Regions from separate parts of the Arthrobacter sp. 8AJ genome, predicted to be linked through region 1. Evidence: riboswitches for the same ligand, from Rfam matches in the RefSeq annotation. Region 1 holds a riboswitch; the other holds the start of a gene.
What was found. Region 1 has a riboswitch for thiamine pyrophosphate ahead of thiC (phosphomethylpyrimidine synthase ThiC). Riboswitches for the same ligand answer to the same signal wherever they lie in the genome.
Positions count from the first base shown of each region.

Region 2: another riboswitch for thiamine pyrophosphate. It lies ahead of BACI349Y_RS02515 (ECF transporter S component); the one in region 1 lies ahead of thiC (phosphomethylpyrimidine synthase ThiC).

Region 1 covers NZ_LR733289.1:1,832,432-1,842,247, reverse strand. The annotation lists gene BACI349Y_RS08495 (hypothetical protein) at 113-565, opposite strand; gene BACI349Y_RS08490 (VOC family protein) at 707-1,582, opposite strand; gene BACI349Y_RS08485 (amidohydrolase family protein) at 1,681-2,763, opposite strand; TPP riboswitch at 2,841-2,948, shown strand; gene thiC (phosphomethylpyrimidine synthase ThiC) at 2,944-4,770, shown strand; gene BACI349Y_RS08475 (alpha/beta hydrolase) at 4,767-5,501, opposite strand; gene ffh (signal recognition particle protein) at 5,599-7,182, opposite strand; gene BACI349Y_RS08465 (glucose-6-phosphate dehydrogenase) at 7,267-8,670, shown strand; gene BACI349Y_RS08460 (P-II family nitrogen regulator) at 8,768-9,106, opposite strand; gene BACI349Y_RS08455 (ammonium transporter) at 9,103-9,816, opposite strand, start outside.
Region 2 covers NZ_LR733289.1:553,242-556,360, reverse strand. The annotation lists gene BACI349Y_RS02520 (ABC transporter ATP-binding protein) at 1-1,469, opposite strand, end outside; gene BACI349Y_RS02515 (ECF transporter S component) at 1,469-2,092, opposite strand; TPP riboswitch at 2,160-2,300, opposite strand; gene BACI349Y_RS02510 (heme-degrading domain-containing protein) at 2,386-2,928, shown strand; gene BACI349Y_RS02505 (iron-containing redox enzyme family protein) at 3,118-3,119, shown strand, end outside.

The DNA of each region.
Region 1 (9,816 bases):
TGTGCCAGATGAGCGCTGTTATTTCGACTTGGCACTGCCGTCCGTGGCGCCGCAGGCCGCCCGAAGACTGCCTGCGGCCCGCAGGGCAGTTCCGAAAACGGGCCGGGAAGGGTCAGACGGACCAGACGTACAGCCCGGTCCGTTCGGAATCGTCGATTCCGGCAGCAAGTTCCGCCAGCTGCTGCACGTACGTCCGCGCCTGGGCGGCATCAAACGGCATGTCCTCCTGGGCGGCCCATTGCTCCGCCACGTCGTCAAGGACGCTGCCTTCGCCCTCGGTTTCATAGGTGAGCAGGTCGGCCAGAGCCCGGACCATTGCCGGCGGAACGGCAAGGAGGGAGTCGCTGGCGACATCGACCATGGTCAGCTCATAATCGGCCCCGCCGGCGTGGACGGCCGTCCCGGCAAGATCGCCGAGTTGCTCCACCTCGAAGTCGCTAATGCCCTGGATCCGCACGGCCTGGCCGGCAGCAGCGCCGTCCGCGGAGCCGCGTCCTTCATCAAGGAGGCCGGCGCGTTTCAGCGCGGCGTCATGGGTGGCGACAAAGATCTCGGTGAAGCCCATGGCTGGTGCCCTTCTTCCGTTGGCGGAGCTGCGCGCCGGGCGCTGCCTGCCGCCCGGCCGTACGGGATCAGCCTAGTAGCTGCGGGGCGGCCGGCGCACACCCGCGGGCCGCCCGCGCAGTGCGGCCCGGGGCGGGATCAATCAGCGGACGGCCACGCGGATCCGGTTCCGCCACGGGTCCTCGAACCTGAGTTCCGAACCGGTGTGGTGGGCGGGCACCCCGGCAACCTTCAGGCGGTCGGTCAGCGCCCCGACGTCGTCCCCTGACGGAACCTCGATGAGCACCTCACCCAGCCCAAGGGTGTCCTTGCGCGGACCTGCGCCGCGGCTGTTCCAGACGTTCATGGCCATGTGGTGGTGGTAGCGGCCTGCGGAGACGAACAGTGCCTGCCCGTGCCAACCCGCGGTCTTTTCGAAACCGAGCGTTCCCACATAGAAGTCGCGGGCGGTCTGCACATCGCCAACCTGGAGGTGGACGTGGCCTACGCCGGCCGCCGTCTGCCGCTGGCCTTCCAGGGACTCCTCGGTGAGGTACTGCTCAAGGTAGCGCTGCGGCGGGAGCGCCAGGCTGTCCATGACCACGTCGGTCCCGTTCCAGGACCAGTTGCTGCGGGGGCGGTCCCAGTACAGCTCGATGCCGTTGCCCTCGGGGTCGGTGAAGTAGAAGGCTTCGCTGACCAGGTGGTCGGCACTGCCCGTGAAGGCCCGCGGCTCGTACTGGGCAGCAGTGGCGAAGGTCGCGGCCAGGGAGGCCTGGTCCTCGAAGAGCAGCGCGGTGTGGAACAGGCCCGCCTCTCCCCTGCCGGGAAGGTGCAGTCCGGGAGCCGGCGCAAGGTGGACCAACGGCCGGCCCAGGCGGCCAAGGTAGAGCCCGCCGTCCTGCTCTGCCACCACCTCAAGGCCCAGCGCACGCTGGTAGTAGTCGGTCATGACCTTCATGTCGCCCACCTTGAGCATCACGGTGCCCATGGCGAGGTCGGCAGGAAGAAGATCCTGGCTGCTGGCTGATGCGGTCATTGAAGGCTCCTTGCATTGGCGGCCGTCCCATTGGCGGCCTGTCACCTATTAAAATTACTTGAAGCTTCAATTTATTCCAAGTCCCCGTGAACCGTTTGTCAGCGAATGATCCGCCCGCCCAGCACCACGTGCTCCAGCGCCGTAATGGTCTCCGGTACAGCCCGCGGATCTTCCCGGCATACGACGACGTCGGCGCGGGCCCCCTCTTCCACTCCATCCGCTCCCAGCCAGTTGCGGGCTGCCCAGCAGGCGGAGTCGAGGGCTGCTGCCATGGGAAGGCCGGCGCTGTGCAAAGCAAGGATTTCGTCGGTGATCCGGCCGTGCCGGATCACGCTGCCGGCATCGGTGCCGGCAAAGATGCGCACACCCGCTGCGTGGGCTTCCGCCACCCGCTCGAGCCTGCGTTCCCATAAGGCGCGCATGTGGGCTGCATAGCGCGGGAATTTCGCGTCCGCCTGGGCGGCAATGTCGGGGAAGGTGGCGATATTGATGAGCGTGGGCACGATCGGTACGCCCTGCTCCACGAACCGGGGCAGGTGGCGGGGCAGGAGCCCGGTGGCGTGCTCGACGCAGTCGATGCCGGCGTCCAGCACCTGGTCGAGGGTGTCTTCGGCGAAGCAGTGCGCCGTCACCCTGGCGCCTTCGTCGTGCGCCGCCTGGACGGCATCGCGGACGACGGCGGCGGGAAACGACGGCGCCAGGTCACCGGCGCTGCGGTCAATCCAGTCACCCACCAGCTTGACCCAGCCGTCGCCGTCGCGCGCCTGCTTGCGGACGGCCTCCACGAGGCCGTCCGGTTCAACTTCCTCAGCGAAGCCGCGCAGGTAACGGCGCGTCCGGGCGATATGGCGCCCGGCACGGATCAACACCGGGAAGTCCCTGCCACCCTGCATCCAGCGGGTATCCGCCGGCGAGCCGGCATCCCGGACCAGGAGGGTTCCGGCGTTGAGGTCCGCCTGCGCCTGGTCCCTGGCGGCTGCGGGCTCCACGGGGCCCGCGGGGCCCAGGCCGATGTGGCAGTGGGCGTCCACGAAGCCCGGCAGGACCCAGCCGTCGAGTACCCGGCCGGGAGGAGTGTCCGGCTTGTTGAACGTGAGCCTTCCGTCCACCGACCACAGTCCATGCCGTACCCGGTCCGGCGCGGTCAGGACGGGTCCACGGAAGTGGATGATGTCTGCCATGGGGCTCCTTTCGATGCCCGGTCAGGCTAGCACCGCAATTATGACAAGCCTGGGTCAGGGGCCTGTGGTAGCTTCGTTCCTGACCACACGGGTGCCCTTGCAGGGGCTGAGATCGGGCTGACGCAGCCTGCGACCGTTGAACCTGTCCGGGTAATGCCGGCGAAGGAAGTGAGTATTCCCTTGAGTACGCAAAACACCCAGTTGAACCCTGCCCTGCTGCCGTCCGCCGGGGAGCCCGGCGACACATCAGTTCCGCAGGTAACCCAGTCCCTGAAGTCCCATTCCCTCGCCTACCTTGCGGATGAGGCGTCCGGGATCCGGGTACCGGTGACGGAAATTTCCCTTGAGCCGTCACCCAACGGCCAGCCGAACGCACCCTTCCGGACCTACCGGACTGCCGGACCCGGTAGCGACCCCGTCCGCGGGCTGCAGCCTTTCCGCGCAGAGTGGATCGCCGCGCGCGGGGACACCGAGCCCTACGGCGGCCGGGAGCGCAACCTGCTCGACGACGGCCGCTCGGCCGTGCGCCGCGGCGCTGCCTCCGCGGAGTGGAAGGGCGCACAGCCGGTGCCACGCCGCGCCGTCGACGGCCGGACGGTGACGCAGATGCACTATGCCCGGCAGGGAATCGTCACGCAGGAAATGCGCTTCGTGGCGCTGCGCGAAAACTGCGACGTTGAACTGGTCCGCAGCGAGGTTGCCGCCGGCAGGGCCATCATCCCGAACAACATCAACCATCCGGAATCCGAGCCGATGATCATTGGCAAGGCTTTCCTGGTGAAGATCAACGCGAACATTGGCAACTCCGCGGTGACGAGCTCCATCGCGGAGGAGGTGGACAAGCTGCAGTGGGCCACCCAGTGGGGTGCCGACACCGTCATGGACCTCTCCACCGGCGACGACATCCACACCACGCGGGAGTGGATTATCCGCAACTCCCCCGTGCCGATCGGGACGGTGCCGATCTACCAGGCGCTGGAAAAGGTCAACGGCGAGGCCAACGCCCTCACGTGGGAGATCTTCCGCGACACCGTGATCGAACAGTGCGAGCAGGGTGTGGACTACATGACCATCCACGCCGGCGTGCTGCTCCGGTATGTCCCGCTCACGGCCAACCGCGTCACCGGCATCGTCTCGCGCGGCGGCTCCATCATGGCGGGCTGGTGCCTGGCCCACCACCAGGAGAACTTCCTGTACACGCACTTCGACGAGCTGTGTGAAATCTTCGCCAAATACGACGTCGCCTTCTCCCTGGGTGACGGCCTCCGCCCCGGTTCCACGGCGGACGCCAACGACGCCGCGCAGTTCGCGGAGCTGGACACGCTCGCCGAGCTGACGCAGCGGGCCTGGGAATACGACGTCCAAGTAATGGTGGAGGGGCCCGGCCACGTTCCCTTCCACCTGGTCCGTGAGAACGTGGAACGGCAGCAGGAGCTGTGCAAGGGTGCGCCCTTCTATACCCTGGGCCCGCTGGTCACCGACATCGCTCCCGGCTACGACCACATCACGTCGGCAATCGGCGCCACCGAGATTGCCAGGTACGGGACCGCCATGCTCTGCTACGTCACGCCAAAGGAACACCTGGGCCTGCCCAACAAGGACGACGTCAAGACGGGTGTCATCACCTACAAGATCGCGGCGCTCGCGGCGGACCTGGCCAAGGGCCACCCGGGGGCGCACGAACGGGACGACGCCCTGTCCAAGGCACGGTTCGAATTCCGCTGGCGCGACCAGTTCGCCCTGTCCCTGGATCCTGTGACCGCGGAGGCGTTCCACGACGAGACGCTTCCCGCTGAACCGGCCAAGACGGCGCACTTCTGTTCCATGTGCGGCCCCAAGTTCTGCTCCATGCGGATCAGCCAGGACATCCGTGACGAATACGGGTCGGCAGACTCGCAGGCGGCACTGGCGGACATGGCATCCGGCATGCGGGAGAAGAGCCAGGAGTTCCTGGCCAAGGGCGGCAAGGTGTACCTGCCGGAACCGACAGTCGCTGCCGGCAGCTAGGACGCCCGGGCGGGCTGGCTTCGGCTGACCCCGCTGATGAACTGGCGGATGGCCCGGTCCCCGTCCAGGGAGTCCTGGGGCCGGTGCCCTCCCGCGGCAACGCGGTGCAGGGCACCGGTCTCCCTGAGGTACCCGGCAATTTCCTCATAAAGCGGCTCCCAGCCACCGGTCAGGACCAGCGTGGGGACACCGGGAACAATATGCAGCGGCGCCTCCCAGGACGGCGCCTGAAGGCGCAGCCTGCGGGCGGAGCGTTTTTCCTCGATGGTGGCCGGCTGCTGGAGGTCGGTGGCGTAGACGCGGCGGACGAATTCGCGCTGGAAGTCGTCGTCACTGAGCTGGTGGCGGACGTCGAAAAGCGGCTGCATCAGGCTGATATGCGCGGCCGTGGCCGGCAGTTCCGCCGTCAGCGACAGGCAGGCCGGTTCCACCAGGGTCAGGGAAAAGACCAGGTCCGGGCGTTCCACCGCGGCCATCATGGCGGGGATCGCCCCCTGGGAGTGCGCCACCACATGTCCGCCGGCGGCCCCGCGGCCATCGTCGGCAAGCGACCTTAGGATGATCGCGGTGTCTTCCGCGAAGGAGGATTCCAGCGGCTCCGCGGCGGAATCGTAGCCGTGCCTGCGGAGGAACAGGGCATCATAGGCAAGTCCCATGCCGTGCTGGCGGGGCCATGCGGCGGCGCCAAAGGTACCGGCGCCGTGCACGAACACTACCCTCTGCTTGAACATATCCCAACCCTATTCCACGGTGCCGGCATCCCAAGTAAGTAGCGCCAGGTGTCGTTTTGACCGGTCAAAACGGCACCTGGCGCTACTCAGTTGGTTGCTACTTGCCCATGAACTTGTCGAAGCCCTTGGGAAGGTTCAGCTGGGACGGGTCGAAATCGCCGCCCTGCTGGCCGAAGGCCGCGCCGGTGGGCAGTGCCTTGGCAGCGTTGGCCCGGCGGGCCTCGGCCTCCTTGCGCTCCTGCGCAGCCTTGGCCGGGTTTCCCGACTTCGGCTTCTTTTTCGGCGCGTTCTTGGCATTCTTGCGCGCACCGCCGCCGGCTCCGGGCAGGCCGGGCATCCCGGGCATTCCCGGCATGCCGCCCTGTGCCATCTTCTTCATCATCTTCTGGGCCTGGGCGAAGCGCTCCAGCAGGCCATTGACCTCGGAGACGTGGACACCGGAACCACGGGCGATGCGGGCGCGCCGTGAGCCGTTGATGATCTTGGGGGCCAGCCGCTCGTGGGGGGTCATGGACCGGACGATCGCCTCGACGCGGTCAATCTCCCGCTCGTCGAACTGTTCGAGCTGCTGCCGGATGTTCTGCGCGCCCGGCATCATCATGAGCATCTTCTTCATAGAGCCCATGTTGCGGATCTGCTGCATCTGGGCCAGGAAGTCTTCGAGGGTGAAGTCTTCCTGGTCGGCGAACTTCTTCGCCATGCGGGCAGCTTCGTCTTTGTCCCAGGCCTTTTCGGCCTGCTCGATGAGCGTGAGGATGTCGCCCATGTCCAGGATGCGCGAGGCCATCCGGTCCGGGTGGAACAGCTCGAAGTCGTCCAGGCCTTCACCGGTGGAAGCGAACATGACCGGCTTGCCGGTGACCGACGCAACGGACAGTGCGGCACCACCGCGGGCATCGCCGTCGAGCTTGGACAGCACGATGCCGGTGAAGTTCACGCCTTCGTCGAACGCCAGGGCCGTGTTGACGGCGTCCTGGCCAATCATGGAGTCGATCACGAACAGGACTTCGTTGGGGACGATGGCCCGGCGGATCTGGCGGGCCTGCTCCATCATGCCGGCGTCCACGCCAAGGCGGCCGGCGGTGTCCACGATGACGACGTCGTGCAGCTTCTGTCGTGCTTCCTCCACACCGGCGCGCGCGACGGCGACCGGGTCACCGGCGGGCTGGTCCAGCTCCGTGGAGGTGGCTCCCGGGTGCGGGGCGAAGACCGGCACGTTGGCGCGCTGGCCCACCACCTGGAGCTGGGTGACGGCGTTGGGGCGCTGGAGGTCGCACGCCACCAGCAGGGGGCTGTGGCCCTGGGCCTTCAGCCACTTGGACAGCTTGCCGGCCAGGGTGGTCTTGCCCGCACCCTGGAGGCCGGCCAGCATGATGACGGTGGGGCCGTTCTTTGCCAGCCGGATCCGCCGGGTCTCGCCGCCGAGGATCTCCACGAGTTCCTCGTTGACGATCTTGACGATCTGCTGGCTGGGGTTCAGGGCAGCCGAAACCTCGGCGCCGAGTGCGCGTTCGCGGACGCGGCCCGTGAATTCACGGACCACCGGAACGGCGACGTCGGCGTCCAAAAGGGCACGGCGGATCTCGCGGACAGTGGCATCAACATCGGCCTCCGTCAGGCGGCCCTTGCCGCGGAGATTCTTGAAGGTTGCTGTCAACCGGTCAGAGAGTGAATTGAACACGCGCCGTGAACTTCTTTCAGGAGATGATCGGGACTCGACTATCTAGGGTATCAAGTCAGGCACGGTAGATGGCATGCTGGCAAAATGACGAGCCAAACAACTGTCAAGACCCTGCTCATCCTCGGCGCCTCGGGCGACCTCACGGGCCGGCTCCTCCTGCCGGGCCTCGCCCGCCTTGTTGCGGCAGGACGGGCGGAGGGCCTCAGCCTGGTGGGCGCAGGTTCGGATCCGTGGACACCGGAACAATGGCGGGAGCGGGTGGAGTCGTCCTTTGCCGCGGCGGCCGGCACAGCAGACCAGCCGGGGAAGGACGCCTTGGAGGCCATGCAGAAGGAGACGGCCTACCACCAGGTGGACGTCACGGCCAAGGGTGCCCTTGCTGCCCTGCTCGCCGGGCTGCACGGCCCGGTGGCCGTCTACTTCGCCCTTCCGCCCCGCATCAGCCAGCTGGCCTGCGAGACGCTCCAGCCGGCGGAGGTTCCGGAAGGGACCCGCCTGGTGATGGAGAAGCCGTTCGGCTCCAGTGAGGAGTCGGCCCGTTCCCTGAACCGGACCCTGAGCCGTCTTGTCCCGGAGGACCACATCCACCGGGTGGACCACTTTTTGGGCAAGGCCACGGTCCTGAACATCCTGGGCCTGCGGTTTGCCAACAACTTCCTTGAACCCGTGTGGAACCGGCAGCACGTGGAAAAGGTGGAGATCTTCTTCGACGAGGACCTGGCGCTGGAAGGGCGTGCCCGGTACTACGACGGCGCCGGCGCGCTCCGCGACATGATCCAGAGCCACCTCCTGCAGGTCATGGCCATCATGGCGATTGAACCGCCTGCCACCATCGGCGAGCGCGACCTCCGGGACGCGGTCTCCGCCGTCCTCCGCGCCAGCAGCGTCAGGACCCCCTTTACCGACTCAACGCGGCGGGCCCGCTACACGGCGGGTTCCGTGGCAGGCAAGGAGGTGCCGGACTATGCCAAGGAGGACGGGGTGGACCCGTCACGGGGCACGGAAACCCTCGCCGAGATCCAGGTGGACATCGACAACTGGCGCTGGCGGGGAGTCCCCTTCATCCTCCGCTCGGGCAAGGCCCTGGGCGACAAGAGGAAGGAAGCGGTGGTCACCTTCCTTCCGGTCCCCCACCTCCCGCAGGGCTTTACCGGGGTGGACTCCCCCAACCAGCTGCGGATCGGTTTCGGTCCGGACACGCTGGAGTTCGAAGTCGACGTCAACGGTCCCGGGAACATTTTCAGCCTGGGCCGGGTCACCCTGGAAGCGGAACTGAGCGCCTCCGACCTCCTGCCCTACGGTGAAGTGCTCGAAGGTGTCCTGACCGGCGACCCGCTGCTGTCCGTCCGGAGCGACACTGCCGAGGACTGCTGGCGGATTGTCGAGCCCGTGCTCAAGGCCTGGGAACAGGGCAAAGTTCCCCTGGAGGAGTACGACGCCGGATCGGCCGGGCCGGCGTCATGGCCCACCAACCGGCACAAGGACTGAGCCTTCACGGCATACAGGACGGGCGGGAACCTTTCGGTTCCCGCCCGTCCTGTATCACTCTTCAGTTGTTGCCCTGCAGGGGACCGTGCCGCCCCGCCTAGATGGCGGCCACTCCGCGTTCCCCGGTCCGGACGCGCACTGCCTCATGGACGTCCATGGTCCAGACCTTGCCGTCCCCGGCCCGGCCGGTGTTGGAACTGGCAATGATCACGTCCAGGATGTCGTCGGCCTGTTCGTCCGTGGCCAGGACTTCCACCCGGATCTTGGGCAGGAGGTCCACGTTGTATTCCGCTCCGCGGTAGACCTCGGTGTAGCCGCGCTGCCGGCCGTACCCGCTTGCCGCGCTGACGGTCAGGCCCTGCACGCCGTAGGCTTCCAGGCCCTCCCTGATGGCTTCGAGCTTTTCCGGCCTGACGATTGCAGTGATCAGTTTCATGCCCCCACGCTTTCCTTACCTGTTGCCGGCTGTGCCTTTTGCGCACCCGGTGCTGCCTGGACCGTCTCGCCCTGGCCCTTGCCGGTGATCATGTCGTGCAGCGGCTGGAAGCTTCCACCGTGGCCGCTGAGACCGAACTCGTAGGCAGTCTCGGCGTGCAGGCTGAGGTCCACACCCACCGTTTCCTGTTCCTGCGAGACCCGGAAGCCCATGGTCTTGTGGATGGCCAGCGCAATGATGGACGTCAGGACCGCTGAGTAGGCAATGGCGATGCCGGCTGCCGCGAGCTGCGCCCACAGCTGGGTGAGTCCGCCGCCGTAGAAGAGGCCGCCGCCAACACCGTCGGTGGGCAGTGCGATGAAGCCCAGGGCCACGGTGCCGATGATGCCGGAGACGAGGTGGACGCCGACGACGTCCAGGGAGTCATCGAAGCCCCAGCGGAACTTGAGTCCAACGGCGAGGGCTGAGGCGACACCGGCGACCACGCCGAGGCCAAGGGCACCGACCGGGCTGACGTTGGCGCAGGCGGGGGTGATGGCCACGAGGCCGGCCACGACGCCGGACGCGGCACCGAGCGAGGTGGGGTGTCCGTCGCGGATGCGCTCGGTGACGAGCCAGCCGAGCATGGCCGCGGCCGGGGCTGCGAGGGTGTTGATCCAGATGAGGCCGCCCTGTTCGGCAGTGGTGGCCGCGCCGCCGTTGAAGCCGAA
Region 2 (3,119 bases), 1.3 Mb from region 1:
ACGGCTACCACCGCGGTGCCGGCATCAAGGAGCTCGGACAGGAACGATGCCAGCTCGGCCCAGGTATTGGCATCCTGGCCGAACGTGGGCTCGTCCAGGATCAGCACCTGGGGGCTGGCGGCAAGGACGGTGGCCACGGACAACCGCCGCTTCTCACCGCCGGAGAGCGTATAGGGGTTGGCGTCCACCAGCTGGGTAAGGCGCAGCCGCTCCAGCAGTTCCTCAACGCGGTCCTCGCCGTGCCCCAGGTGCCGGGGGCCGAAGAGCAGCTCGTCAAGGACCTTTCCGGTGACGAACTGGTGCTCCGGCTCCTGGAACACCGTGCCCACCCGCGAAATCAGCTGCTCGGCCTTCCACTTGTACGGATCGACGCCGGCACCGCGGCTGAGGTCCAGCGTCGCGGACACTTTTCCGGACACCGGCTCAAGCAGCCCTGCGAGGGTCAGCGCGAACGTGGACTTGCCGGCACCGTTGGCGCCGGTGATGGCAAGGGCCTGCCCGGCACGGACCTGCGCGGCCACGCCTTCCTGGACCGGGACCGGCGGGATCTTCCGGAAGCCTTTGCGGCGGGGGCGTTCGCGGGAGACGCCCAGCTGCTCTGCGGCCAGCAGGAGGCTGCCTGCACCGGGAGCCGGGAGGGCGGCGCGGGCGCGTGTGGCCGGCACATACCCGGGCACCCAGACGCCGGCAGCGGCCAGCATGGTCCGCGCCTCCGTAAGGACGCGGTCCGGCGGCCCGTCCAGGAGCACTGCAGGATCCGCGGCGGAGCCGGGCTGCAGGACCACGATCCGGTCCACGAGGTCCTTCCAGACGGACACCCGGTGCTCCACCACCACCAGCGTCGCCCCGGTTTTGTCCAGGGAGCGGGCCACGGCGTCGCGGACCTCCAGCACGCCGTCCGGGTCCAGGTTGGCGGTGGGCTCGTCCAGCAGGATCAGTCCGGGACGCATTGCCAGGATGCCCGCCAGCGCCAGGCGCTGCTTTTGGCCGCCGGAGAGGGCCGACGTCGGGTGGTCCAGCGGGAGGTGGGCGAGCCCGACGTCGGCAAGTGCCTCGTGAACGCGCGGCCAGATGGCGTCGCGGGGCACCGCAAGGTTTTCGGCGCCGAAGGCGACGTCGTCCCCCACCCGCGACAGGACCACCTGGGTCTCCGGGTCCTGCTGCATGAGGCCGGCGCGGCCGCGCCGTGCCCGTGGCGGGGCTCCGTCCACCAGCAGCGAACCGGACTCGTCGGCGTCGCCTGCCTCGCCGTCGTCGTTGATGTCGCCCAGGACGCCGGCAAGGGCGTGCAGCAGCGTGGACTTCCCGGCGCCGGAAGGCCCCAGCAGGAGCACCCGCTCCCCGGGGGCGATGTCCAGGTCAAGGCCGTGGACGGCGGGCTTGGCCCGTCCGGCGTGCCGCCATCCCCAGCCGCGGGCGGCGATGGCGGCAGGCCGGACCGTGCCGGAGGCATCCTGGGAGGGTGCCATCAGGAGAAGACGGGCTCCGTGGCAGCCTTGCGGGACGCGAAGGAGCTCAGCACGCCGGTGCGGGCCAGGCCGCGGGTGGCAAGCCAGGACAAAGCGCCCGCCAGGATGGCCCCGGAAAGGGTGGTCAGCACGATGTAGGCGAGCTTGTCCGCGCCGGAGTAGGCAATGTTCCAGCCCCACGGGGCAAACGAGTCATTCAGGCCGCAGAAGAACCCTGCCGCGGCGCCGGCCAGCAGCGATACAGGCAGGTTGAACTTGCGGTAGACGAAGATCGCGAAAATGATTTCCGCGCCCAGGCCCTGGATGAAACCCGAAAACAGGACCGAGGCGCCGTACTGGGAACCCATCAGCAGTTCGCCGGTGGCGGCTACGGTCTCGCAGAACAGGGCAGCCCCGGGCTTGCGGATGATGAGCATGCCCAGCACCCCGGGAATCATCCAGCCGCCGGCGAGCAGTCCGGTCAGGGGCGGGTAGGCGGCGTTCATGGGGGCGGACAGTGCGGCGGCCCCCTGGTCCCATGCCCAGAAAATGACGCCGCCCGCGATGGCCACCAGGGCGGCGACGACGATGTCCACGACGCGCCAGGACTTACTGGTGGTCTTCTTGATTGCTGCAGTACTCATGTGATCCTCCTGGGAAACAGGAGGGGAAAGTGGACCCGGCTGCGGGCCTGTGGCCGTGCATCCGCGACACTTTGAGAACTCGACTCCCTTGCGCCGGTACTAACCGGATCAGGTTCGAGGGTCTGCGGCTGTCCGCACTCTCAGCGCCCACCTGCGGTGCCCGGCCTGTGCCAGGATGCCCGACGGCGGCGCTCCCCTGTCGTTTTTAGTGTTGCTTTGTGGTTGGGTAACGCTGTTATTTCGCCCAGTTGGGCGTGGTCAAGTTTACACCTGGCAGGAGTAGATTGAGGGCCATGACCGCCAATCCACCGGATGTGACCGGGTTCGATCCTGATTCCAGCGACGCCCAGCCGGAGGGCTCACTGGAGGCTCAGATTGCCCGTATTGAGGCGGAGGTCCGGGAGCTCCAGTTCCCCGGCTTCTCGCTGGACGATGCGTTGAACCTTGGCCTCCTCCTCGTTGAGCTGGGCAAGGAGCGGTCATTGCCCATCGCCATAGACATCGCCAAGGGTGAGCAGGTGCTGTTCCATGTCGCACTTCCTGGCGCCACGCCTGACAACGGCCACTGGATCCGGGCCAAGCAGCGCACTGCCCTCCGGCACGAGGCGCCCTCCCTCCTGGTGGGACTGCGTGGCCGGCTGGGAGGCGGCCGGATCGAGGACAACGCCTGGTTCGACCAGTCCCGCTATGCGGCACACGGGGGCGCGTTTCCGATCCACGTCACGGGCGTTGGGGTGGTGGCTTCCGTGGCGGTGTCCGGACTGCCGCAGCTGCAGGACCACGAACTGGTGGTTGAGGCACTGCGCGACATCCTGGGGTCGGCGCTGGACGAGTAGCGCCGGCCAACCAGCCCTGGCTGACCAGGCGCAGCGGGACAAGCACCCGTACATGCCAGGCGGCACCAGGCCGCTTAGCTTTCATTAGTAATCATGCTTACTATGTTGTCCCCGGGGTACAACCACCACAGGGCATGGGAGCACCATCGGCGTCCCTTCCCGGAACCGGCGCGGCAACCAAGGAGCACCAT